DNA from 2 places in the Mesorhizobium sp. DCY119 genome. Region 1 is predicted to be linked to the other one. Evidence: riboswitches for the same ligand, from Rfam matches in the RefSeq annotation. Region 1 holds a riboswitch; the other holds the start of a gene.
What was found. A riboswitch is a leader RNA that binds a small molecule or an ion and turns the genes downstream of it on or off. The one in region 1 is predicted to bind S-adenosylmethionine.
Positions count from the first base shown of each region.

Region 1 (11,182 bases):
GTGCTGGTGCTGATGCTGTCGGCAACGGTGCTGACGGTGGTCTTCGCCACGCGCGGCGCCATGGCCGGCAATGGGCACATCATCGAAGTCCTGCACTTCGTCGGCGCGGAGGCCGGCTTCATCGCCAGCCAGTTCCGCACGCACTTCCTGCTGACCGGCATGAAGGGGGCGGCCGCCGGTGGCATAGCGGCAATGATCGTCTTCATCTTTTTCTGGTTCTGGTCGTCGCGCAATCTGGCTACCCCCCAGGCCGACCAGGCGACCGCCCTGTTCGGCAATTTTTCCATAGGGGCCGCCGGTTATGGCGGCGTGGCGCTGGTCGTCCTCATCATCGGGGCGCTCACCGCCGCCACTTCACATGTGACGGTCGTGGCCTATCTCAATGACATCGACGTCAGCCATCCGGATGGAGGCTAGAATGCGCAGAAACGTAGCGATAGCGACCTCCGGAGCTGGCAATCACGATTGGCAACGCGATGTAACGCAATGTGCAAATGCGGCATTTGCACAGACGCTAATGAAAGCTGACCATAGCGGTATGGACGGATTCGGAACGGATCGGACGGTTGGCGGCACTCCGCCGGCATTCATGCCTGCGCCCCGGCGCAAGCCGTCGAGCCGTTTTGCCAGATTTCTGCGTGCTGCAGCCTTCGCAACCGTTGCCGCCGGTGTCGTCTTTGCCGCCGGTTTTGGCTGGTTCGCCGACTATGTAAGCCGCCTGAGCACGCCTGCGAACCCACCCAGCGCGGACGCCATCATCGTGCTCACCGGCGGGCAGTCGCGCATCGATGCAGCACTCGACCTGCTCAAGTCTGGCAAGGGCCAGCGCCTGCTCATCAGCGGCGTCAATCCTGCGGCGGGGCGCAAGTCGCTCCAGGCGGCAACGGGGGGCGACAAGACGCTGTTTTCCTGCTGCGTCGATATCGATTACGCGGCCATGGACACGATCGGCAATGCCGAGGAAAGCGCCAAATGGGTCGAGAGCCATGAATATGGCAGCGTCATCCTCGTCACCAACAATTACCACATGCCGCGCAGCCTGCTCGAAATGGGCCGGTTCATCGACAAGGCCAACCTGAAACCCTATCCGGTCGTCAATACGCGGCTGGACAACGGCACCTGGATGACCAAGCCTGAAGCGGTGCGCGTGCTGTTCACCGAATACACCAAATATCTCGGCGCCCTTGCCCGCACGGTGGTGCCCCTGCGCTCGACGCCGGACGGCGTGGTGCTGGTCGAGGCTTCCACCAGGGCGACGAACTAGGCCCTTTGGAGATAACCGGCCAGTCCGGTTTTCCTTTTCCGGGCAGTTGGTGTAACCAGCGCTGATATCCTCCTCAGGCTTTCACCCATGGTCCAAATCCGCTCGCTGGCGTTCAACGTCCTCTTCTACGCCAATCTGATCGTCCAGATGATCTTCTGGACGCCCTATTATTTCCTGTCGCCGCGTCACCGCGCCTGGTTCGTGCCGAAATTCTGGAGCCGCACCAGCCTGTGGCTGCAGGACAAGGTCGCCGGCACGAAAAGCGAGATCACCGGCCAGGAAAACCTGCCGCAGGGCTCCTACATACTGGCGCCAAAGCACCAGTCCTTCTGGGACGCCATCGCCTTCCTGCAGGACATTCCCGACGGCCTCTACATTCTGAAGCGCGAGCTGACATGGATACCGTTCTTCGGCTGGTACATCCTCAAGATGCGGATGATCCCGGTCAATCGCGGCAGCCGCTCCAAGGCGCTGAAAGCCGTCGTTGCCGCCACCAAGGCGGAAATGGCGCGCAACCCCCGCCAGTTGATCATCTATCCGGAAGGCACGCGGCGCGCGCCCGGCGACGAGCCGGCATATAAATGGGGCATCGTCGAGCTCTACAACCAGCTTGGCGTGCCGGTCGTGCCGGTGGCGCATGTGGCGGGGCTCTACTGGCCACGCCGCAAATTCATGCGCTATCCCGGCACGATAAAGGCGCGATACCTGCCGCCGATCCCGCCGGGATTGAGCAAGGAAGAATTCATGCGCCGCCTGATCAGCGAAACGGAAGCGGCCTGCGACCAGTATCTGATCGAGGCCGCGACCTCGCCCAACCCGCCGGCACTGCCACCAACGGCGGTGAAGCGGCTAAAGGAGCTGGGCGTCGAGGTTTAGGCGCTGGCCTTATCCAGTTCCGCAATATCGGCCTGATCGAGCTTCAGCGACACCGACTTGATAAGGTTGTCGACCTGGGCCACCGAAGTTGCGCTGGCAATCGGCGCGGTGACGCCCGGGCGGGCGATGATCCACGCCAAGGCCACCTCGGCCTGCGTGGCCGAATGGCGGGCCGAAACGGCGTCCAGTGCAGCAAGGATGCCCAGGCCCCGCGCGTCGAGATATTTCTTCACGCCACCGCCGCGCGCGCTTTTGGCGAGGTCGGCTTCGCTGCGGTACTTGCCGGAGAGAAAGCCACTGGCGAGGCTGTAATAGGTGATGACGCCGATGTCCTCGGCCATGCAGAGATCGCGCAACGCGCCATCATAGCTCGGGCGGTCGTAGAGATTGTATTCCGGCTGGAGCACGTCGTAGCGCGGCAGGTTCTTTTCCTTCGAGACTTTCAGGGCCTCGCCAAGTTGCTCGGCGTCGAGGTTCGATGCGCCGATATGGCGGACTTTTCCGGCAGCGATAAGCTTCTGGTATGCGCCGAGCGTCTCCTCATAGGGTGTCGCATCGTCGGGCCAGTGCGAAAGATAAAGGTCGATGACGTCGGTCTGGAGCCGCTTCAGCGATGCATCGACCGCCTTCTCGATATAGCCAGCGGAAAGATCGCGCTTGCCCTGCCCCATATCCGCGCCGACCTTGGTGATCACCACGACCTTGTCGCGGTTGCCGCGCGCCTTCATCCACTTGCCGATGATCGTTTCGGAGTCGCCGCCCGAATTGCCGGGCACCCAACGCGAATAGACATCCGCCGTGTCGATGGTGTTCAGCCCGGCATCCGTAAAGCGGTCGAGCAGGTCGAAGGAGGTCTTTTCGTCGGCGGTCCAGCCAAAGACATTGCCACCGAAAACCAGCGGCGCGATTGAAAGGTCCGTGCGACCAAGGCGACGTTTTTGCAAGATCGGTACTCCGTGATTTTCGGGCCAGCGCGAGAACCGCACGGGCATCCCTGAAAGCTAAACCTTGCAGCAGGCAGGTTCAAACCCGGAAGGCCTTTTTTATCCTCACATAAATGCGAGCATGCCGGTCAAACGGCCAGCCGACGCCCGACATCCTCCAGCCAATGATCCCTGATGCCGAGGGCTTCCAGATGCTCCAGAGTGCTCAAAACATAGTCCTCGTTCGCGCCCGACTGGCCGACCGCGCCCAGGACGATCCTCGCCGCCTCGGCTTCATCGAGATTGCCAGCATATTGTTCATGCGCGCGGTCGACGACGTAGCAGACAGCGTCGACCTTCTCGCCGTCATCCAGGCGCACGGTTTGCGTGCGTTCGAGATAGACATTCGTGACCAGCTCGCGCTCGCGCAGATAGGCGATCACTTCGTCGCGCAATTCGCCCGGCACGCGAAAGGCGAGCCCGACACAGGAGCCTCCGCGGTCGAGGCCAAGCACCAGGCCGGGACGCTGAGGCGTGCCGCGATGAACGAAAGAGCGGACACAAAGCGAGCGACGATAGCCATAAAGATGGGCGCGTCTGGTCTCCGTATGTGCAAAACCGGGCCGCCAGATCAGCGAGCCATAGCCAAAAACCCAAAAATCGCCCATATCGCCAAGCCAAGTCGTAATCGAAGCACTGCGCTTCGGGTCATGGGTAGAGCATGATGGCAAAAAGGGAAGCCGCTTTTTGCTCTCATGTCACATGGACCGGAAAAGATAGTGCGCAGATAAAGGGATCGACGCGCCAATGACTGCAACCGAACTTTCGAAGCCGAACTACAACCGCCGCATCCTCTGGCTGGCGGCCTTCGTCGTGCTGCTGTTCGGCGGCTACAGCGTCGGCTGGTTCTATCTGGCCGGCAAGGTCGAGACCAAGGCCAAAGCCGAGATCGCCTCGCTGAACCGCGACGGCATGGTTGCCGAATGCACCAATCCGGTCGCACGCGGCTATCCGTTCCGCCTCGGCCTTTTCTGCGACCACGTCGCCTTCGAAGATGCCGGCCGTGGCGTCAGCGTTTCGGCAGGCAACTTCCGCTCGGCGGGGCAGATCTACGACCCGACCCACCTGATCGCTGAAATCGACGGACCGGCGCGCATCGACGTGCCTCAGAGCCAGCCGCTTGCGCTGACCTGGGACAATCTGCGCGCCAGCGTGCGTCTGGCGCAGCCTTTGCCGGAACGCGTTTCAGTGGAGGGCAAGATGCTGAAGGCGGCTACCGATGCCGGTGCCCCTCTGCTCGCCGCCGATACATTCGAAGGCCATGTGCGCCCGAACGGCCAGGACCTCGACCTCGCCGGCAGCTTCGCCGGATTGGCGCTGGATTCCTCGCTGGTCGAGGGCAGAACCCTGCCCCTGCTCTCCGGCGACACCGACCTCACCGTCAAGAACGGCGTGACGCTTATCGCCCAGAAGGCCCAGTCGCTGCGCGGCCAGTCCGGCACGATCCGCTCGCTTGATCTCTCCACCAGCGAAACAGCCGGCCTCTCCCTGAGCGGACCCTTCTCGGTGGGCGAGGACGGGTTGCTGGACGCGCAGTTCAAGCTCACCGTCCGCGACCCGCAGGGACTGGCGATGGCGCTCAGCGAGGCGATCCCGGAAAAGAGCGAGCAGATTCAGCAGGGGTTTGCAGCTCTTTCCATGCTCGGCAGTGCGCCATCCTTGCCCCTGAAGATCAGCAAGGGCAGGGCTTCATTTGGCTTCATCAAGCTCGGGAACGTCCCGCCGCTGAAATAGCGCTGCGCGCCTTTACGACGTTTTGGCTGGATGCTCGATCGCCTGGCGGCCGAAGTCGGGCGCATCGATTTCCTGGCCGGCCTCGATGATCGAGCGGCGCACGGCACGGGTGCGCGTGAACATATCGAACAGCTTGTCGCCATCGCCCCAGCGGATCGCCCGCTGCAGCGACGCCAGGTCTTCCGAGAACCGCGCCAGCATTTCCAGGATCGCGTCCTTGTTGTGCAGGCACACGTCGCGCCACATGGTCGGGTCCGAGGCGGCGAGACGGGTGAAGTCGCGGAAACCGGACGCCGAATATTTGATGACTTCCGACTTGGTGACCGCCTCCAGATCGTCCGCCGTACCGACGATGTTGTAGGCGATGATGTGCGGCAAATGCGAGACGATCGCCAGCACCATGTCGTGATGCTCGGGGTCCATCGTGTCGATGTTGGAGCCGCAGCGCCGCCAGAACTCCGACAGCTTTTCGAGCGCTTCCGGGTCGGTGCCCGGCAGCGGCGTGAAGATGCACCAGCGGTTTTCGAACAGGTCGGCAAAGCCGGCATCGGGGCCAGATTTTTCCGTGCCCGCCAGCGGGTGGCCGGGGATGAAATGCACATTGGCCGGCATATGCGGGGCCATCTGCGCAATCACCGAGCCTTTGGTCGAGCCGACATCGGTGACGATGGCGCCGGCCTTCAGCGCGGGTGCGATTTCGGCAGCGACCGCGCCGGAAGACCCGACCGGCACCGAGATGATGACGAGATCGGCATCCTTCACCGCCTCGGCGGCGCTGGTGGTGTAGCTGTCGCCGAGCTTCAGTTCCTCGGCGCGGGCAAGTGTTTCAGGGCTGCGGGTGGCGATGGAAACGTGGCCGGCAAGGCTCTCCCGGCGGATGACGCGCGCCAGCGACGAGCCGATGAGGCCGATGCCGACAAGGGCTATCTTTTCAAACAGGGGTTCGGACATTTCTTCAACTTTTCAGGAATTCGGTGAGTGCGGCGACTACGCCGCGATTGGCGTCTTCGGTTCCGACTGTCATCCGCAGCGCGTTGGGAAAACCGTAGCCGGCAACGCGCCGCAGGATATAGCCCCGCGCACTCAGATAATCGTCCGCCGCTGCCGCCGAATGCCTGGCATCGTCCGGGAAATGGATCAGCACGAAATTGCCGACGCTGGGCGTGACCCTCAGGCCGAGCCCGGAAAGCTCTTCGCTCAGCCAGCCGAGCCACTTCTCGTTATGCGCCACCGTGCGCTCGACATGGGCGCGGTCGCCCATCGCCGCCACGCCGGCCGCGATGGCAACGGCATTGACGTTGAACGGCCCGCGCATGCGCTCCATCGCCTCGATGATGTGCGTAGGCGCATAGACCCAGCCGATGCGCGCGCCACCAAGGCCGTGGATTTTTGAGAAAGTGCGGGTCATGACGACGTTCTGCGCGCCGGCCACGAGCTCAACGCCCGCCTCGTAATCGTTGCGGCGCACATATTCGGCGTAGGCCGCATCGAGCACCAGGAGCACGTTCTTGGGCAGGGCCGCGTGCAGGCGGCGCACCTCCTCGAACGGGATGTAGGTGCCGGTCGGATTGTTTGGATTGGCGAGGAACACGACCTTCGTCTTCGGCGTCACAACGGCGAGGATGGCGTCGACATCGGCGCGCTCCTCGGTCTCCTTCGCCACCACCGGCACAGCACCGGCAGCCTTGATGTAGTTCTGGTAGACGAGAAAACCGTGCTCGGTGTAGACGCCCTCGTCACCCGGCTGAAGATAGGTCTGGGCAAGCAGGCCGATGATCTCGTCGGAGCCGTTGGAGCAGACGATGTTGGCCGGGTTCAGGCCATGCGCCTCGGCAATCGCCTGGCGCAGCTTCGAAGCCGAGCCGTCGGGATAGAATTCGAGCTTGCCCGCGACCTCGCGCACCGCTTCGATCGCTGCCGGCGATGCACCGAGCGGGTTCTCGTTGGACGACAGCTTGTAGACCTTGGTGACCCCCGCCGGCGCAGCACTCTTGCCGGGGATATAAGCCGCAATGTCCATGACGCCGGGTTTCGGCTGGGGGCGGCTGGGCTCATTGGCTTTCGTCATCGCGGGAATTGTCCGGGTTTTTGGGGAATTTCGAGACGCAAGCGAAATACAAGTCGCCGGTGCGCTTGTCGAGAAAAAGCTTGCCCGTTGACGGCGCTCCGGCGCAGTCGTAAAAGACTGTCACGTTCCGTGGTGATTTGGCCGGTCGGCTTGCAGCCACGTTAAATAAGTCGCTAAAGGGACCGATAACGACTCAATTCGTTCGGACCGGTAGCGATTTCGCCGCCGGTCTTTTTTGTTTTGGAGTTTGTGCGATGCCGATCAAGATTCCCGATCAGCTCCCCGCCCGTGAGGTGCTTGTACGCGAAGGCGTGTCCGTGATGGACGAGCGCACGGCGCTGCGCCAGGACATCCGTCCGCTGCAGATCGCCCTGCTCAACCTGATGCCCAACAAGATCCGCACGGAAACGCAGTTCGCGCGGCTGATCGGCGCCTCGCCGCTTCAGGTGGAGCTGACGCTGGTGCGCATCGGCAATCATGTGGCGAAGAATACGCCCGAGGAGCATCTGATTTCCTTCTACCGGACCTGGGAGGAAGTCAGGCACCGCAAGTTCGACGGTTTCATCATCACCGGCGCGCCGATAGAGCTGCTGGACTTCGAGGATGTCACCTACTGGAACGAGCTCCAGCGTATCCTCGATTGGACGGTGACCAACGTCCACTCCTCCTTCTTCATCTGCTGGGGAGCGATGGCCGCCGCCTGGCATTTCCACCAGGTTCCCAAATACACGCTCGACAAGAAGGCCTTCGGCGTCTTCCGCCATCGCAACCATGCGCCAGCCTCGCCCTATCTTGCAGGCTTCTCGGACGATTTCGCCATCCCCGTTTCCCGCTGGACGGAGGTGCGCAGCGCCGACATAAAAGCGGACACGGGCCTGGACCTACTGATGGAATCGGACGCGACCGGCCCCTGCCTGCTGGCTGAAACGGCCGGCAACCGGCTCTATATGTTCAACCACATCGAATACGATTCCACCTCGCTCAAGGACGAATACGACCGCGACGTCGCCGCCGGCACGCCGATCGACGTCCCGCACGGCTATTACCCCGACAACGATCCTGCCCGCCCCCCGCTCAACCGCTGGCGCTCGCACGCCCACCTGCTCTTCGGCAACTGGATCAACCAGGTCTATCAGACGACGTCTTTCAATCTGGAAGATGTCGGAGGGGCGTAGCCCTCTCCCTCCCCCTTGAGGGGAGGGTGGCGGCAAAGCCGCCGGGCGGGGTCGCTGCGGCAGTGCTCGACGTTCCTTTTGCGCTGCGCGCTGCCTTAACCGACCCCCTCTGGCGCTGCGCGCCATCTCCCCCTCAAGGGGGGAGAATACGCCGACGCACTTCATCGCTGCCCTCCCTCCCCTGAGGTACGAGCGCAGCGAGCCTCGAAGGACGCACCCATTCCCAAAAGCGCCGCCATGTCACAACCCCGTACGATTCTCCGGCTACGGTCGCACTGACATCGGCGAATCGCCAAGGCGCGATTGGCAAATGCCGACGCCCGCGCGAAAACGCTTGGTGCTCTCCACCCAAAAGGGTTACGAAGATGAAGATGCGCCATTGCCGCAGGAGAAAAAGCTTTTGAGCGACCCGGAATACGGAACGTCCAGACGGGAACCACGCCTGCTTGGCCTTTCCACGCCCTCGCGCATTCCGTTGATCCCGCCGCTGACGGCAGCGCGCTGGCTGCTGGTGCTGATCGTCGCCGCCGGCATCTATTTCTTCAACGGTTTCCTGGTGCCGGTTCTGGCGGCGCTGGTGATCGCCTTTGCGAGTTGGCCGCTGTACCGCAGGCTTCTCGACGCCGTTTCCGGCAACAGGACAGTCGCAGCCACGCTGGCGATCCTGTTCATCGTCACCTTCCTCGTCGTGCCGATCGTGCTGGCCGGAACCTACACCGTCAACGAGGTGCGGGAATGGTTCGGCTGGGCCGTCGAGACCAACAAGCACGGCGCGCCGACACCCGCCTGGATAGTCGCCCTGCCCATCGCGGGCGAATGGTTCGACCAGCAATGGACGCGCTATATCGGCCATCCCGGCGCGATTGGCGAACTTATCCAGATCATCAGTGGCGCCAATATCGGCAGCATCTATCGCGGCGTTCTGGCCGCCGGCGGCGGGGCGTTCAACCTGCTTCTGACGTTGCTTTTCATGCTGATTGCGCTGTTCTTCGTCTATCGCGACGGCGAGAGTTTCGCAGCCCAGATCGGCCGGCTCGGCGAACGCATATTGCCGACGCGCTGGGAGCGGATTTCCGGCGTGGTGCCGGCAACCATCAGCTCGACGGTGACCGGCATGACGCTGATCGCCATCGGCGAAGGCGTGGTGCTGGGCATCGCCTACTGGATCGCCGGCGTGCCCTCGCCGGTGACGCTCGGCGTGCTGACCGGCGTCATGGCGTTGATACCGGGCGGCGCACCGCTGTCGTTCACGCTCGTCTCGGCCTATCTGGTGGCGCGCGGCTCGCCCATTGCCGGCATCAGCCTGTTTGCCTGGGGCGCGATCGAGCTGTTCATCGTCGACAAGACGCTGCGGCCCAAACTCGTCGGCGGGCCGATCAAGCTGCCCTTCCTGCCGACCTTCTTCGGCCTGATCGGCGGCGTGAAGACAATGGGTTTCCTCGGCCTGTTCATCGGTCCGGTGCTGATGGCGCTGCTGGTTGCGATCTGGCGCGAATGGCTGCGCGAGGTCGAGCAGGCGGACACACGCCCTTCTGAAAACGTCACACAGATATCCGGCGAACTTCTGCCCGAACGCGAACCGCGACGGCTGGTGGGCTCGGAATAGAGCCCGAAGCCTATCCCTTCAAACTCGCCGCGATCAGCCGGTCGGCGTTGACGGCAACGGATGCCGCCGGGCCGCCGGGGCCGAAAAGCTGGCCCGAAACATAGGCACCTTCGAGCAGAAGCAGCAGGCCGTCGCCCAGCGTGTCGCCATCCTCGGCGCCCATTTCGGCAGCCATGGCGCGCAGGCGGCGGCGCAATTCACGCTTGTTGTTTTCGCCCACCTGGCGGGCCGGATTGTCATGCTCGGGATATTCGACCGCCGCATTGGTCATGCCGCAGCCGCGATAGTCCTGCGTCACCGCCCGCTTTCCGACGCGGGTGAGAAAGGCTTTGATCTGCGCGCGCGGATCGCCCGGATGAGCCGCCACTGCCTCGTCGAAGCGCTCCCAGAACTCGGCCTCATAGGCGCGCAGATAAGACGCGGCGAGCTCGTCCTTCGACGGGAAGCTGCGGTAAAGGCTGGGCTTGGTGACGCCGGCCTGGCGCACGATCTCGTCGACGCCGATGGCGCGGATGCCCTCGCGATAGAACAGGTTTCGCGCCACACCCAATATGCGATCGGCAGCGCGTAGCGGTGGCGTCGCCTCATCTGAATTGGCAGTTTCTGACAGTTGCGTAGCAGCTTTTTCGGGTGACATGAATAAACTCGCTTGACAATGTTACTGACCGGTACGTATCAATGCGTATTCTGAAACGTACCGGTCAGTAACATGAACATAATACAGAACCGTCCCTTTGGCCAGCGCTATGCTTTCGTGGTTGTCGCGGTCATCTTTGTTTCGCTGCTGATCGCCGCCGGCATGCGCTCGGCACCCAGCGTGCTGATGCTGCCGCTGGAGGAAGCCTTCGGCTGGCGGCGCGACGCGATTTCGCTGGCAGCCGCCATCGGCATCTTCCTCTACGGTCTCGCCGGCCCGTTCGCGGCCGCATTGATGGACCGGGTCGGCCTGCGCCGCACGGTGATGGCGTCGATCGCGCTGATGTCGGCCTCCACCGCGCTCAGCCTGTTCATGACCGAGCCGTGGCACCTGGTCGCCACATGGGGCATCTTTTCCGGCATCGGCTCAGGTGCAGTGGCCTCGGTGCTGGGCGCCACCATCGTCAACCGCTGGTTCAAGACCAATCGCGGCCTGATGATGGGCCTGATGTCGGCCTCGAGCGCCACCGGCATGCTGGTGTTCCTGCCGGCATTGGCAGCGCTTGCGCAGTATGGCGGCTGGCGGCCGGTGGTGATCACGGTTTCGATCGCGACCGCCGCCCTCCTGCCGCTGGTCTATTTCCTGGTACCGGAGCGGCCCTCCTCGATCGGCCTGGCGCGCTATGGGGCCGAAGGCGACAACGAGCAGGACGCGCCCGCCACCCAAGGCAATTTCCTCACCACGACGCTCGGCACGCTGCGCCGCGCCGCCGGCACGCGAGTGTTCTGGTATCTCTTCGCCACCTTCTTCATCTGCGGCTTCACCACCAACGGCCTCGT
Region 1 covers NZ_CP031834.1:1,208,816-1,219,997, reverse strand. Annotated here, with positions in the region: gene DZG07_RS05955 (ABC transporter permease) at 1-417, shown strand, start outside; gene DZG07_RS05950 (YdcF family protein) at 590-1,264, shown strand; gene DZG07_RS05945 (1-acyl-sn-glycerol-3-phosphate acyltransferase) at 1,352-2,140, shown strand; gene DZG07_RS05940 (aldo/keto reductase) at 2,137-3,084, opposite strand; gene DZG07_RS05935 (gamma-glutamylcyclotransferase) at 3,213-3,731, opposite strand; gene DZG07_RS05930 (DUF2125 domain-containing protein) at 3,871-4,857, shown strand; gene DZG07_RS05925 (prephenate/arogenate dehydrogenase family protein) at 4,870-5,808, opposite strand; gene hisC (histidinol-phosphate transaminase) at 5,813-6,925, opposite strand; SAM riboswitch at 7,045-7,123, shown strand; gene metA (homoserine O-succinyltransferase) at 7,180-8,100, shown strand; gene DZG07_RS05910 (AI-2E family transporter) at 8,501-9,706, shown strand; gene DZG07_RS05905 (TetR/AcrR family transcriptional regulator) at 9,717-10,343, opposite strand; gene DZG07_RS05900 (MFS transporter) at 10,416-11,182, shown strand, end outside.

Region 2 (11,182 bases), 1.6 Mb from region 1:
GCTGGCGTCTCGGCCAATGCGGTGACGATCGCCGCCTTTGCCGTCGGTGTCGCCGCGGCGATAGCCATTGCCCAAGGCCATTTCCTGGCCGGCCTTGCCCTTCTGCTCGTCAGCCGCCTTGGCGACGGGCTCGACGGTGCGGTGGCGAGGGTGCGCGGGAAGACCGACCTCGGCGGCTATCTCGATATCGTGCTCGATTTTGCCTTCTACGGCGCGATCCCGCTCGGCTTCGTGCTGGCCGATCCAGCAGCGAATGCGGTTGCAGGCGCAGTGCTGCTCTTGTCGTTCTACGTCAACGGCTCCAGCTTCCTCGCCTACGCGATCATGGCCGAGAAGCGGAAATTGGAAGGCGAGGCGAGGGGAGAAAAGTCGCTGTTCTTCACCACCGGGCTGGCGGAAGCGACGGAGACGCTGGCCGTCTTCGTCGCCTTCTGCCTGTTTCCGGCGTGGTTTGCGGTCATCGCCTATGTCTTCGCGGCGGTGACGTTTTATACCGCCCTGTCGCGCGTTGTGCTGGCAGGGCGGGTGTTTCGTTAAGGCGCGCCTCTTGCCTCGCCCCGTTTAGGGGGAGAGGGAAGGCGAAGCCCGGCTTACCGGGCGGAGCAGGGTGAGGGGCAGCGCCGACGTTGATCGTTAGTGTTCGACGTTGGCACTGCCCCTCATCCGCCCTTCGGGCACCTTCTCCCCGTAAACGGGGAGAAGGAAAGATGGCGTCGACGTTACCCCGCCGCCTTCAGCGCCTTTTCGATATCCTCAAGCAGGTCATCGGCGTCTTCCAGCCCCAGCGAAATGCGCAGCGTGCCGTCGCCGATGCCGAGCTCAGCGCGCGCCTCGTCGGTCAGGTTCTTGTGCGTGGTCGTGGCCGGATGGGTGATCAGGCTCTTGGAATCGCCGAGATTGTTGGAGATCAGGATGATATCCAGCGCGTTCTCGAAGGCGAAGGCCGATTTCTTGCCGCCCTTCAAGTCGAGGCAGATCAGTGTCGAGCCACCCTTCATCTGCTTCTTGACGATGTCGGCCTGCGGATGGTCGGCGCGGCCCGGATAGATGACGCGCGAAACTTCCGGCCGGCCGGCGAGGAAATCGGCGACTTTCGAGGCGTTCTCGCTCTGCTGGCGCACGCGCAGTGGCAGCGTTTCCAGGCCTTTCAGCAGCGTCCAGGCGTTGAATGGCGACAGGCTCGGCCCGGTGTGGCGGAAATAGTCGTGCAAATTCTCGTCGATCCACTCCTTGTCGGAGAGGATGACGCCGCCGAGACAGCGGCCCTGGCCGTCAATGTGCTTGGTGGCCGAATAGACGACGATATGCGCGCCGAGTTCCAGCGGTTTCTGCAAGAGGGGCGTGGCGAAAACATTGTCGACCACCAGCTTTGCGCCGATCGAATTGGCAAGGGCTGCGACCGCTGCGATGTCGACCACTTCCAGCGTCGGGTTGGTCGGGCTTTCCAGGAAGAACAGCTTGGTGTTGGGCTGGACCGCCTTTTCCCAGTTCTCGATCTGGGTGCCGTCAACCAGCGTCGCCTCAATGCCGTATCGCGGCGCCAGCGTCTCGACCACCCAGCGGCAGGAGCCGAACAGCGCGCGCGCGGCAACGATATGATCGCCGGCCTTCAGGCTGCACAGCACCGCGGCGGTGACGGCGGCCATGCCCGACGCCAGTGCGCGCGCGTCTTCAGCGCCTTCAAGGGCGCACATGCGCTTTTCGAACATGTCGACAGTGGGATTGGCGTAGCGCGAATAGATGAAGCCGGGCTCTTCGCCCTTGAAACGGGCCTCGGCGGCTTCCGCCGTGTCGTAGACATAGCCCTGCGTCAGGTAGATTGCCTCGGCCGTCTCGCCGAAACCGGAGCGCAGAACGCCGGAATGAACGAGTTGCGTTGCGGGCTTCCAATTCTGCTTCTTGTTCGTCATAGCCTTGATCCAAACACAAAAAAACCGGCCGCGAAAAGTCGCATGCCGGTCCACAGACGGCCCTTTAGCGACTTGTTTAACGTGGCTGCAAGCCGACCGGCCAAATCACCACGGGATAACGGTCCTTTAGACCCCGTGCCTTCTTGCGTCAATGCCGGACATCGTTAAACCTCGCCCCTTCATCGCAGGAGTAGAAGTTTGCGGCAGTCGGGTATTCTTCCGGATCGGGACATCGCAGCGCTTTTCCAGTCGGGGGCGCTGGTTGCTGCGCGTCCGCTCGACAATGACCAGATCCAACCGGCCAGCCTCGATCTCAGGCTCGGCGAAAAGGCCTGGCGGGTGCGCGCCAGCTTCCTGCCGGGTCCAGGCCACAAGGTGAGCGAAAAGCTCGACCGGTTGCGCCTGCACGAGATCGACCTGACCGCCGGTGCTGTGCTGGAAACCGGCTGCGTCTACATCGTGCCGCTGCTGGAGCGCCTCGCTTTGCCGACGACGATCTCGGCCTCGGCAAACCCGAAAAGCTCGACGGGCCGGCTCGACATCTTCACCCGGGTCATGACCGACAACGGCCAGGAGTTCGACAAGATACCGGCCGGCTATTCCGGGCCGCTCTATCTCGAAGTCAGCCCGCGCACCTTTCCCATCATCGTGAGGACGGGTTCGCGCCTGTCGCAGATACGCTTCCGCACCGGCAATGCGCTGCTTTCGGAAGCGGAGCTGCAGGAGCTGCACCGCACCGAGACGCTGGTCGCTTCCGACACGCCTAACATCTCGGGCGGCGGCATTGCGCTTTCCATCGATCTCAACGGCGACAAGGATGGGCTGGTCGGCTATCGCGGCAAGCATCACACCGGGCTGGTGGACGTGGACAAGCGCGCCGCGCAGGACGCGCATGATTTCTGGGAGCCGCTCTACAAGCGCGGCGCGGGCGAACTGGTGCTCGACCCGGATGAATTCTACATCCTGGTCAGCCGCGAGGCCGTGCATGTGCCGCCTGGCCATGCCGCCGAGATGACGCCTTTCGATCCGCTGGTCGGCGAATTCCGCGTCCATTATGCCGGTTTCTTCGATCCCGGTTTCGGCCATTCGAAGGCCGGTGGCACCGGCAGCCGCGCCGTGCTGGAAGTGCGCAGCCACGAGGTGCCGTTCATCCTTGAACATGGGCAGATCGTAGGCCGCCTCGTCTATGAGCACATGCTGTCGCGGCCGCAGGCGCTCTACGGTACCGATCTCGGCTCGAACTATCAGGCGCAGGGCCTGAAGCTTTCGAAGCATTTTCGCACCGATAGCTGACGGCGCAGCCTGCGCATAACACGCAGCCACGCCATCAGGTATTATTCGCGAAACGCGTGCTGCAGCTGCTCGGTGAACGGCTTGGTCAGATAGGATAGCGCCGTGCGCATCCCGGTCTGGATGAAGGCCTCTACCGGCATGCCGGGCTTCAGCTGGATGCCTTCGAGCTTCTTGATCTCGCCATCGATCAGCGTGATTTCGATCGGGTAATAGACCTCGCCGGTGGCCTGATCGGTGGTCACGTCGGGCGCGATGGTGGTGACGTCACCCATCAATTCCGGGGTGACGCGCTGGCTGAGCGAGGTGAAGCGCAACCGCACTTCCTGACCGATATGGATGTTGTCGATGTCGCGCTGCCCGACCCGCGCCCTGACGATAAGCGCGTCGCTTTCGGGTATGATCAGCATCAACGGCTCGCCCGAGCCGATCACGCCGCCAACGGTGTAGACGTTCGACTCGTGGACATAGCCTGAAAGCGGGGCCGTGATATCGATCCGCTTCAGCTTGGCGATCGCCGCCGTGCGCTGCTCTTCGAGCGTCGCCAGCTTGGCGCGGACCTCGCCCAGCGTGGTCAGCGCCTCGCTGCGCCACTCCTCGTCTTCCTGGATGATGCGAAGCTTGGTTTCGCTGATCGTCCCGCGCAAGCGACCTATCTCGGCCTGGATCTGGCCCATGTCGCCATCCAGCATCGCGCCCTGCCGCTCCAGTGCCAGGATACGGCTTTGCTCGACAAGACCCTTGGCGCGCAGCGTTTGCAGCGATTCCAGCTCGCGGCCGAGAATTTCCACCTGCCGCTGCTTGGCGGCGAACTGGGACTCGAGGCCGGAAATCTGCCCGCCGATCTGCTCGACCTGCTCGGCAAGTTGCTTTTTCTTGCCCGTGAGCGCGTCCAGCTTCGATTTCAGAAGCTTCTGCTGCCCCTCGAGAATGGTCTGCAGCCGGCCGCTGTTCTGGTCCCCCGCCAGGCTCTCGGGCAGGTCCAGTGCCGGCCGCATGTCACGCTCTGCTTCCAGGCGCGCACGCTCGATCAGGAACTCGTCCCTCTGCGATTCGATGATGGCGAGGTTGGCCCTTGTTTCGGTGTCGTCCAGCCGGATGAGGAGATCGCCGGCATTGACGTGGTCGCCGTTGCGCACCGCAAGCTTGGCGACGATGCCGCCTTCAAGATGCTGCACCTTCTTGGCATTGTTCAGAACCGACATCTTGCCGCGTGCGATGACGGCGCCGGCGATATCGGTGGTCGCAGCCCAGCCGCCAACGCCTCCGACGAGGAGGAGGACGACGAGAACGCCGAAGACCTGCGTCATGCGCAGCGATTTTTGCGTTACGCTCATGATACGCGCACCGGACCTACGCTGAATTTGGAGATGTTCTGCGCGGCTGGCTGTGGTTGGGGCTGAGGCTGTGGTTGCGGTGTGGCCACACGGGTCACTTTCTTCAGAACCTCTTCCTTGGGTCCGAACTCGACCTGCGCGCCGTCGGCCATGAACAGCAGCTGGTCCACCGCATTCACGGCACTCGGCCTGTGGGCCACGACGATGACGGTGGTGCCGTTCTTGCGCAGCGACAATATGGCGTTGTGGAGTGCGGCATCGCCGATGGAATCCAGATTGGAATTCGGCTCGTCGAGAATGATCAGCGCGGGGTCACCATAGACGGCCCTTGCCAGGGCGACACGCTGCCTCTGTCCCGCCGACAGCTGCACGCCGTCGATGCCGAGCTGGGTGTCGTAGCCATTTTCGAAGCCGAGCGACAGTTCGTGAACGCCGGCAAGCTTGGCTGCGGCGATGATCTTGTCGGGAGTCGCATCGGGATCGAAACGGGAAATGTTCTGCGCCAGCGTTCCCGGCAGCAGGGCGGCGTCCTGCGGAAGATAGCCGATATGCCTGCCGAGCGTGTCGCGGTCCCACTGGTCGAATTTGGCGCCGTCCAGCCGTACGTCTCCCTGGGTATGCGGCCAGATGCCGAGCAGGGCCTTGGTCAGCGTTGTCTTGCCCGAACCGGAGGGCCCAATAATGCCCAGGCCGGCGCCGGGCTCGAGCGAGAACTGCACGCGCGAAACGAGCGGCTTTTGTTTTCCCGGAGCAAGGCAGGCAAGTCCCGAAACGCTGAGCCGTCCCACCGGCTTCGGCAGGGCCATCGGCGAATGGCCGGCCTGCGCGTCGGCGCTCAGCAGTGCCTTGAGGCGTGCCCAGGACCGCCGTGCGCCGATCATCATGCGCCACTGGCCGATCAACTGGTCTATCGGCGCCAGCGCCCGCGACATGATGATCGAGCCTGCAACCATCGCGCCGGGCGTGATCTGCTGCTTGATGGCCAGCCATGCGCCGACCGCCAGGATTCCCGACTGAAACAGCAGGCGCAGCGATTTCGAAAGCGACGACAGCATCGTGGCGCGATTGCTCGTCGCGCTGTGAAGTCCCATCGCCTTGGCCTTCTGCACGAGCCAGCTGTCATTCAGCGCTCCGCTCATGCCCAGCACCGTGACGATCTCGGATTGCCGGCGTACTTCCTCGGCAAAGCGATGAGCGTCTTCGGAAGCCGTTGCCGCAGACATCTGCCGCTTGCTGGTCAGGAGTTCGGTCAGCACCGCCAACACGACAAGAACGATGGCGGCAGCGAGCGCGAAGGTGCCCATCACCGGATGGAAAATATAAATGGCCGCGATGTACACCGGAACCCATGGCACATCGAAAAAGGCTGCCGGCCCCGCGCTGGAAAGGTAGCTGCGCACGGTGTCGAGGTCGCGCAGCGGCTGAGCGCCGGCCTTGTCAGGCGAGCGCCAGGTCCGGCGCACGACAGCCAGGAAGGTGGGCGCCTGGAGCACCTCTTCCATCCGCTCGCCTATGCGCGAGAAGACGCGCGCGCGCACTGCGTCTATCAGCGCCATGAAGGCGAACAGCGCACAGATGAGGATGGTGAGAGCAACGAGCGTTGGCACGCTTCCGCTCGAAAGCACGCGATCGTAGATCTGCAGCATGAAGAGCGGGCCGCTCAGCATCAGCAGGTTGATGACGCAGCTGAACAATGCGAGCGACAAGGTGGCCTTCCAAAAGGTCCCCTTGGCCTCCTCCATGCCGTCGACTTTTCGCATAGTTCCCCGATGATAGATGCTTGCCAAAAAGGCGATCCGTTCGCCGAACTCTACCGCTGGTCGCAGTAATACACGATCCGTATGAAATCAAAAGAAGATGCCGCATATCGAAATTAGCTGACAGAAAGATTACTTCAACTGTCACCTGAGGACATCATTACTAAACAATGGTAGCCGGACGCAGCCATCGTCCCGCCCGCGTCCGGTCGCACGCAGGCGGTTGATTTGTGAGCGGATGATTGGGTCAGAACTCGGCGCTGGCAAATATCTTCAATTGCACATTTGCTGAGGCGCTCGTTGCCGAGGAGACGAAGTATACATGCGCGCCGGTGATCCGGCCGAAGCCGCTGAAGGTATAGGAGGAGACCGTTGTGGGCGCGTTCAAGGACAATTCGATCTCCTGGATGGTTGTTGTCGGCACGACCCGCTTCGCAACGGTGTAGGGCGCGATTGTACGGAAGCCGCTGCCGCTGACCACCGCTCCGCTGAAGAGCGCGTAAGCGACCTCGAAATAGCGCCTGCACAGCATTTCCTCCAGCGCCGCAGGGCGGGTTTCGAACGGCGTCGGCCATGGCCCATGTTCAACCTGGACGTCGGCGAATGTGGTTTCCAGACCCGCCGAGATGGTGAGCTTCAGGTCGTCGGCCTCTCCACTGCCGAGCGTGAAGGTGGTGTGGCGGCGGCCGGTACCGGACGGGATGGTGCCTGTCTGCGTGCCGAGCGTCACGGTCAGGTTCCGGCTGGGCGAGTCGACCGAAACCGTAACGACCGAACCGGGCAGGCCGGATTTCTCGATGGTCTGGCTGATCGCCCCGATGAGTGAAAAGCGTCCGGCTGCGACAGTGACCGAACAGCCGGTGCCTTCCGCTTTCCAGCGGTCGTAGCCATAGCCGGTGAGCGCGCCGCCGGCAAAACCGCGCTGATTGATTGTGCCGCGGCCGTTGATGATGGCGTTGCGCAATCCCCCCAGCGGGCCGGAATTCAGGCTGCGCAGGCAAGTGTCGCCCGTCGCATTGTTGATGCGGACCGCTTCCACGAAGGTGCTTCCGTCGGCACTGACCTTGAACAGCAGGTCGTTGTTGCCGATCAGGCCGATTTCGGCGCGGCCGGAATAGGCCGCCTGAAGCATCAGCGTGGCACGCGCGCCAGCATTGGCCTTGTTGATCGTGAGCTGGTGGTCGCTGCCCTCATGGCTGAACAGCGATGCGGCGCTGGCGATTGCAAGCCGGTTCGTCGTGTCGGCCGTCGCGTTGACGCCGAGCGACAGGAAATTCTCGACGACGCTTTGCCACGCCCCGCCCTTTCGCACCATCAGCTTCGCCTCGTCGGTCAGCCAGGCCAGCCAGCCGTCCCGCGGGACGAAGAACCGCCAGCCGCCGTCGAGAAAGCAGGCGATCTGCCCGGCATGGCCGGCCCACTCGCCCGTAGCGCCGGATGCCACGATGTGGCGGGCACCGTCCGCCGGCGAGCCTGGCGGTGAAGTGCGGTTCCGGTCCGCGACCGCCAGCTGCACGATGGCGTCGAGCGCGGTCAGCGCCTCGTTGTGGGTAACGTGCTTCTGCGCCTGGGATGGCATCAGAAGCGGAAGATTGAGATTGCGACTTTCCATGGCGAGGGTCCCGATTGTTGAGACCCGAAGTATCGGCCGTGCACGAAAGACGGGGAAAAAGACGCCCCGTTTTTGTTCCGTCAACGGAAACGGTCACTTGGCCGAGGCTGGATGACGGAAGTAATTAATCAACAAAATCAGGGTGAAAGGCGCATGCAGACGAAGTGGGAAGCGCTGGTTTCGAGCGACAGCAGTGCTTTCGCTCGAAATGTTCTTCCCCCATTCGCCAGGCCGGTGCTTACGACCGGCCGTATCTGTCCTCGAAGCGGACGATGTCGTCTTCACCCAGATAGGAGCCCGACTGCACCTCGATCAATTCGAGGTCGATCTTGCCGGGATTTTCCAGAGCGTGGATTTCGCCGAGAGGAATATAGGTCGACTGGTTCTCCGTGAGCAGGATCGTCTCCTTGCCCTTGTGGACCTTGGCCGTTCCCCGCACGACGATCCAGTGTTCGGCGCGGTGGTGGTGCATCTGGACCGAAAGCTTGGCGCCGGGCTTGACCGTGATGCGCTTGACCTGGTCGCGCTCGCCGAAATCGATCGAATCGTAGTGGCCCCATGGCCGATAGACCTGGCGATGGTTGAGATGTTCGTGACGGCCGTCGGACTTGATCTGCTCGACCACGTCCTTGACCTTCTGGACCTGATCCTTGTGGGCGATCAACACCGCGTCCTTGGTCTCGACGACGATAAGATCCTCGACGCCGATCACGGCAACCAGGCGCCCCTCGGCGTGGACTAGATTGTTCGTGCTGCCGATGGAGATGACGTCGCCGCGGAATGCGTTGCCTTCCGCATTCTGCGCCTGCACTTCCCACAGGGCCGACCAGGAGCCGATATCGCTCCAGCGCGCATCAAGCGGCACCACGACTGCATCCGAGGTTTTCTCCATGACGGCATAGTCGATGGAGTCGGCCGGGCATGCCTTGAAGGCTTCCGCGTCGATGCGCACGAAGTGCATGTCCGTCTGCGTGTTCGATATCGCGCGATCGCAGGCCGCGACCATTTCCGGATTATGGCGCTTGAGTTCCTCCAGATACCGGCTGGCGCGGAACATGAAGATACCGCTGTTCCAGTAATACTCGCCCGTCGCCAGATAACCCTCTGCGGTTTCCCGGTCGGGCTTCTCCTCGAAGCGGCTCACGGCGAAGCCCGCGCCGATTTCGCCGCCGCGCTTGATGTAGCCGTAGCCGGTCTCGGGACGGCTGGGCACGATGCCGAAAGTCACCAGCTTGCCTTGTTCGGCCAGCGGCACGGCCGCCCGGATGGCGTCCTGAAAGCGCGCGACATCCTGGATGAAGTGGTCGGCGGCCAGCACCAGCAGAAGCGGGTCCTGCCCCTGGCGCGTCGCCAGCAATGCGGCAAGCGCTATCGCGGGTGCCGTATTGCGGCCCACCGGCTCCAGCAGGATCGTGGCCTGCTCCTTGTCGATCACGCGCATCTGGTCGGCGGCCAGAAAGCGATGCTCCTCGTTGCATATGAGCAGCGGGCTCTCAGCGCCCAGGCCTTCAAGCCGGATCACCGTGTCCTGCAGCAGCGTCCGTTCGCCGGTAAGAGCAAGGAACTGCTTGGGATAGAGGTGACGCGACAGTGGCCAAAGTCTCGAGCCGGAACCGCCGGCCATGATTACTGGCAAAAACATGAACTGCTATTTCTCCTTACCGGCCGAAGTCTTGCGGGCTCACCTATACTGGACGCGTTGGTGATGGCAAATCTGATTCCCGTTTGCTGTGGGCGAAGTTGCCCGCTTTACCAGCCGGAACCGCGCCCCCGATTATCGAGATAGAATGATTTGCCTCTGAGCCATGTGCGAGGCGAGGGGTGATTGCGAAAAGCCCTGAGAACGCTGCCAAGTGAAGCTGCAGGCGCCCCATTGAAGAATTCGGCGCGGGCGCGGGCAATCGTCGAAACCAGTTCGAACGCCGCAATCAGCTCGCGGTCGCCGTTTCCGGTCATCTCCTCGTGCAGCACCCGCACCATCTGCAGATTGGCGTCGTGGACATCCCGATAGGACTTCCATGTCGCTCCCATCGTTCTTGATCCGCTGTGCGAATTGTAGCGATAGACGGCCGAATTCAGGAATATCCGCTTCCGCGACAGGCCAAACAGCTTCAGCATCATGTCGCGGTCGGCGCCCAGGCCGATATCGCAGCGAAACGGCCCGGCTTCGCGCAGAAGTCCGGTGCTGATGATCCGGCTGTTGATGGTTGGCACGGCAAACAGCAGCGATGCGGTGCTCATCTCGCGGGCGTGATGATCGCTCTTCCAGTTCGGCTTGCCGTCGACCGCGATCTCGGCCTCTCCTGTACCGATGTCGGCAAGGCTTTCCTGTGTCTTGCGCCAAAGCTCGGTCATGCCGCCCAGAAGGAGATCGTCGGAGTTAAGCCAGACGAGATATTCGCCCCGCGCGCTGGCAATCGCCTTGTTCAGGCCCTCATAGAGCGACCGGTCCGGCCCTTCGATCAGCGTGACCGGTGCATTGCGCAGAAATTCCAGGGTTCCGTCTGTGGAGCCGCCATCGGCCACGACGATCTCGACATTTCCGGTGGGGATGGCCGACTTCACCGACTCGATCGCATCGCGAATGTGCGGCATGCCATTCAGGCAGGGCATGACAATGCTGAGGATCGAAGCCTCCATCGAGAGTTCCGAGTTCCGCCTTCAACAGGCGGAAAGTGAAAGGGCGCGACCGGAGCCCCGCGGGAAGGCAACAATCACATTTCGGTTGGCCAGGTTATGCAAAGTCATGCGGCCGACAAAGCCAGTAGACATGATTACTGGTTGCATCAAGCCTGCTTCCTTTCTAACACGGCTGGCCGGCCGCATTTGGCCGTTATGCGAAGGATAGTCGGGGAGACCACGTGAAATCACCTTTCAAGGCTTATGACGTTCGCGGACAAATTCCCGATGAGATCAACGCTCCCTTCGCCTACCGTTTTGGGCAGGCGGTCGCCAGCCTGCGCAACCCGTCTGCCGTGGTCGTCGGGCACGACATGCGCCAGGACAGCCCGGCATTTGCTGCAGCACTCGCGCAGGGCCTGCTCGACAGCGGCGTGAGCGTCCTGCCGGTCGGGCAATGCGGCACGGAAGAGGTGTATTTTCACACCGAGCACTCGGGCGCCGACGCCGGCATCATGGTCACGGCCAGCCATAATCCGGAAAACTACAACGGCTTCAAGATGGTGCTGGAAGGCGCGACCGCTGCAACGCGGGAAAATGCGCTGAATGACATCGAAAAGCTCGTTCTGTCGAACACGGTCATTCCGGCTGTTTCAG
Region 2 covers NZ_CP031834.1:4,434,538-4,445,719, reverse strand. Annotated here, with positions in the region: gene DZG07_RS21730 (CDP-alcohol phosphatidyltransferase family protein) at 1-537, shown strand, start outside; gene DZG07_RS21725 (O-succinylhomoserine sulfhydrylase) at 720-1,910, opposite strand; SAM riboswitch at 1,955-2,032, opposite strand; gene DZG07_RS21720 (2'-deoxycytidine 5'-triphosphate deaminase) at 2,109-3,203, shown strand; gene DZG07_RS21715 (HlyD family type I secretion periplasmic adaptor subunit) at 3,245-4,537, opposite strand; gene DZG07_RS21710 (type I secretion system permease/ATPase) at 4,534-6,243, opposite strand; gene DZG07_RS21705 (DUF2793 domain-containing protein) at 6,542-7,906, opposite strand; gene DZG07_RS21700 (mannose-1-phosphate guanylyltransferase/mannose-6-phosphate isomerase) at 8,145-9,548, opposite strand; gene DZG07_RS21695 (glycosyltransferase) at 9,656-10,546, opposite strand; gene DZG07_RS21690 (phosphomannomutase) at 10,768-11,182, shown strand, end outside.
Region 2: it holds a riboswitch for S-adenosylmethionine, as region 1 does, so the genes downstream of both, DZG07_RS21725 (O-succinylhomoserine sulfhydrylase) here and metA (homoserine O-succinyltransferase) in region 1, are expected to answer to the same signal.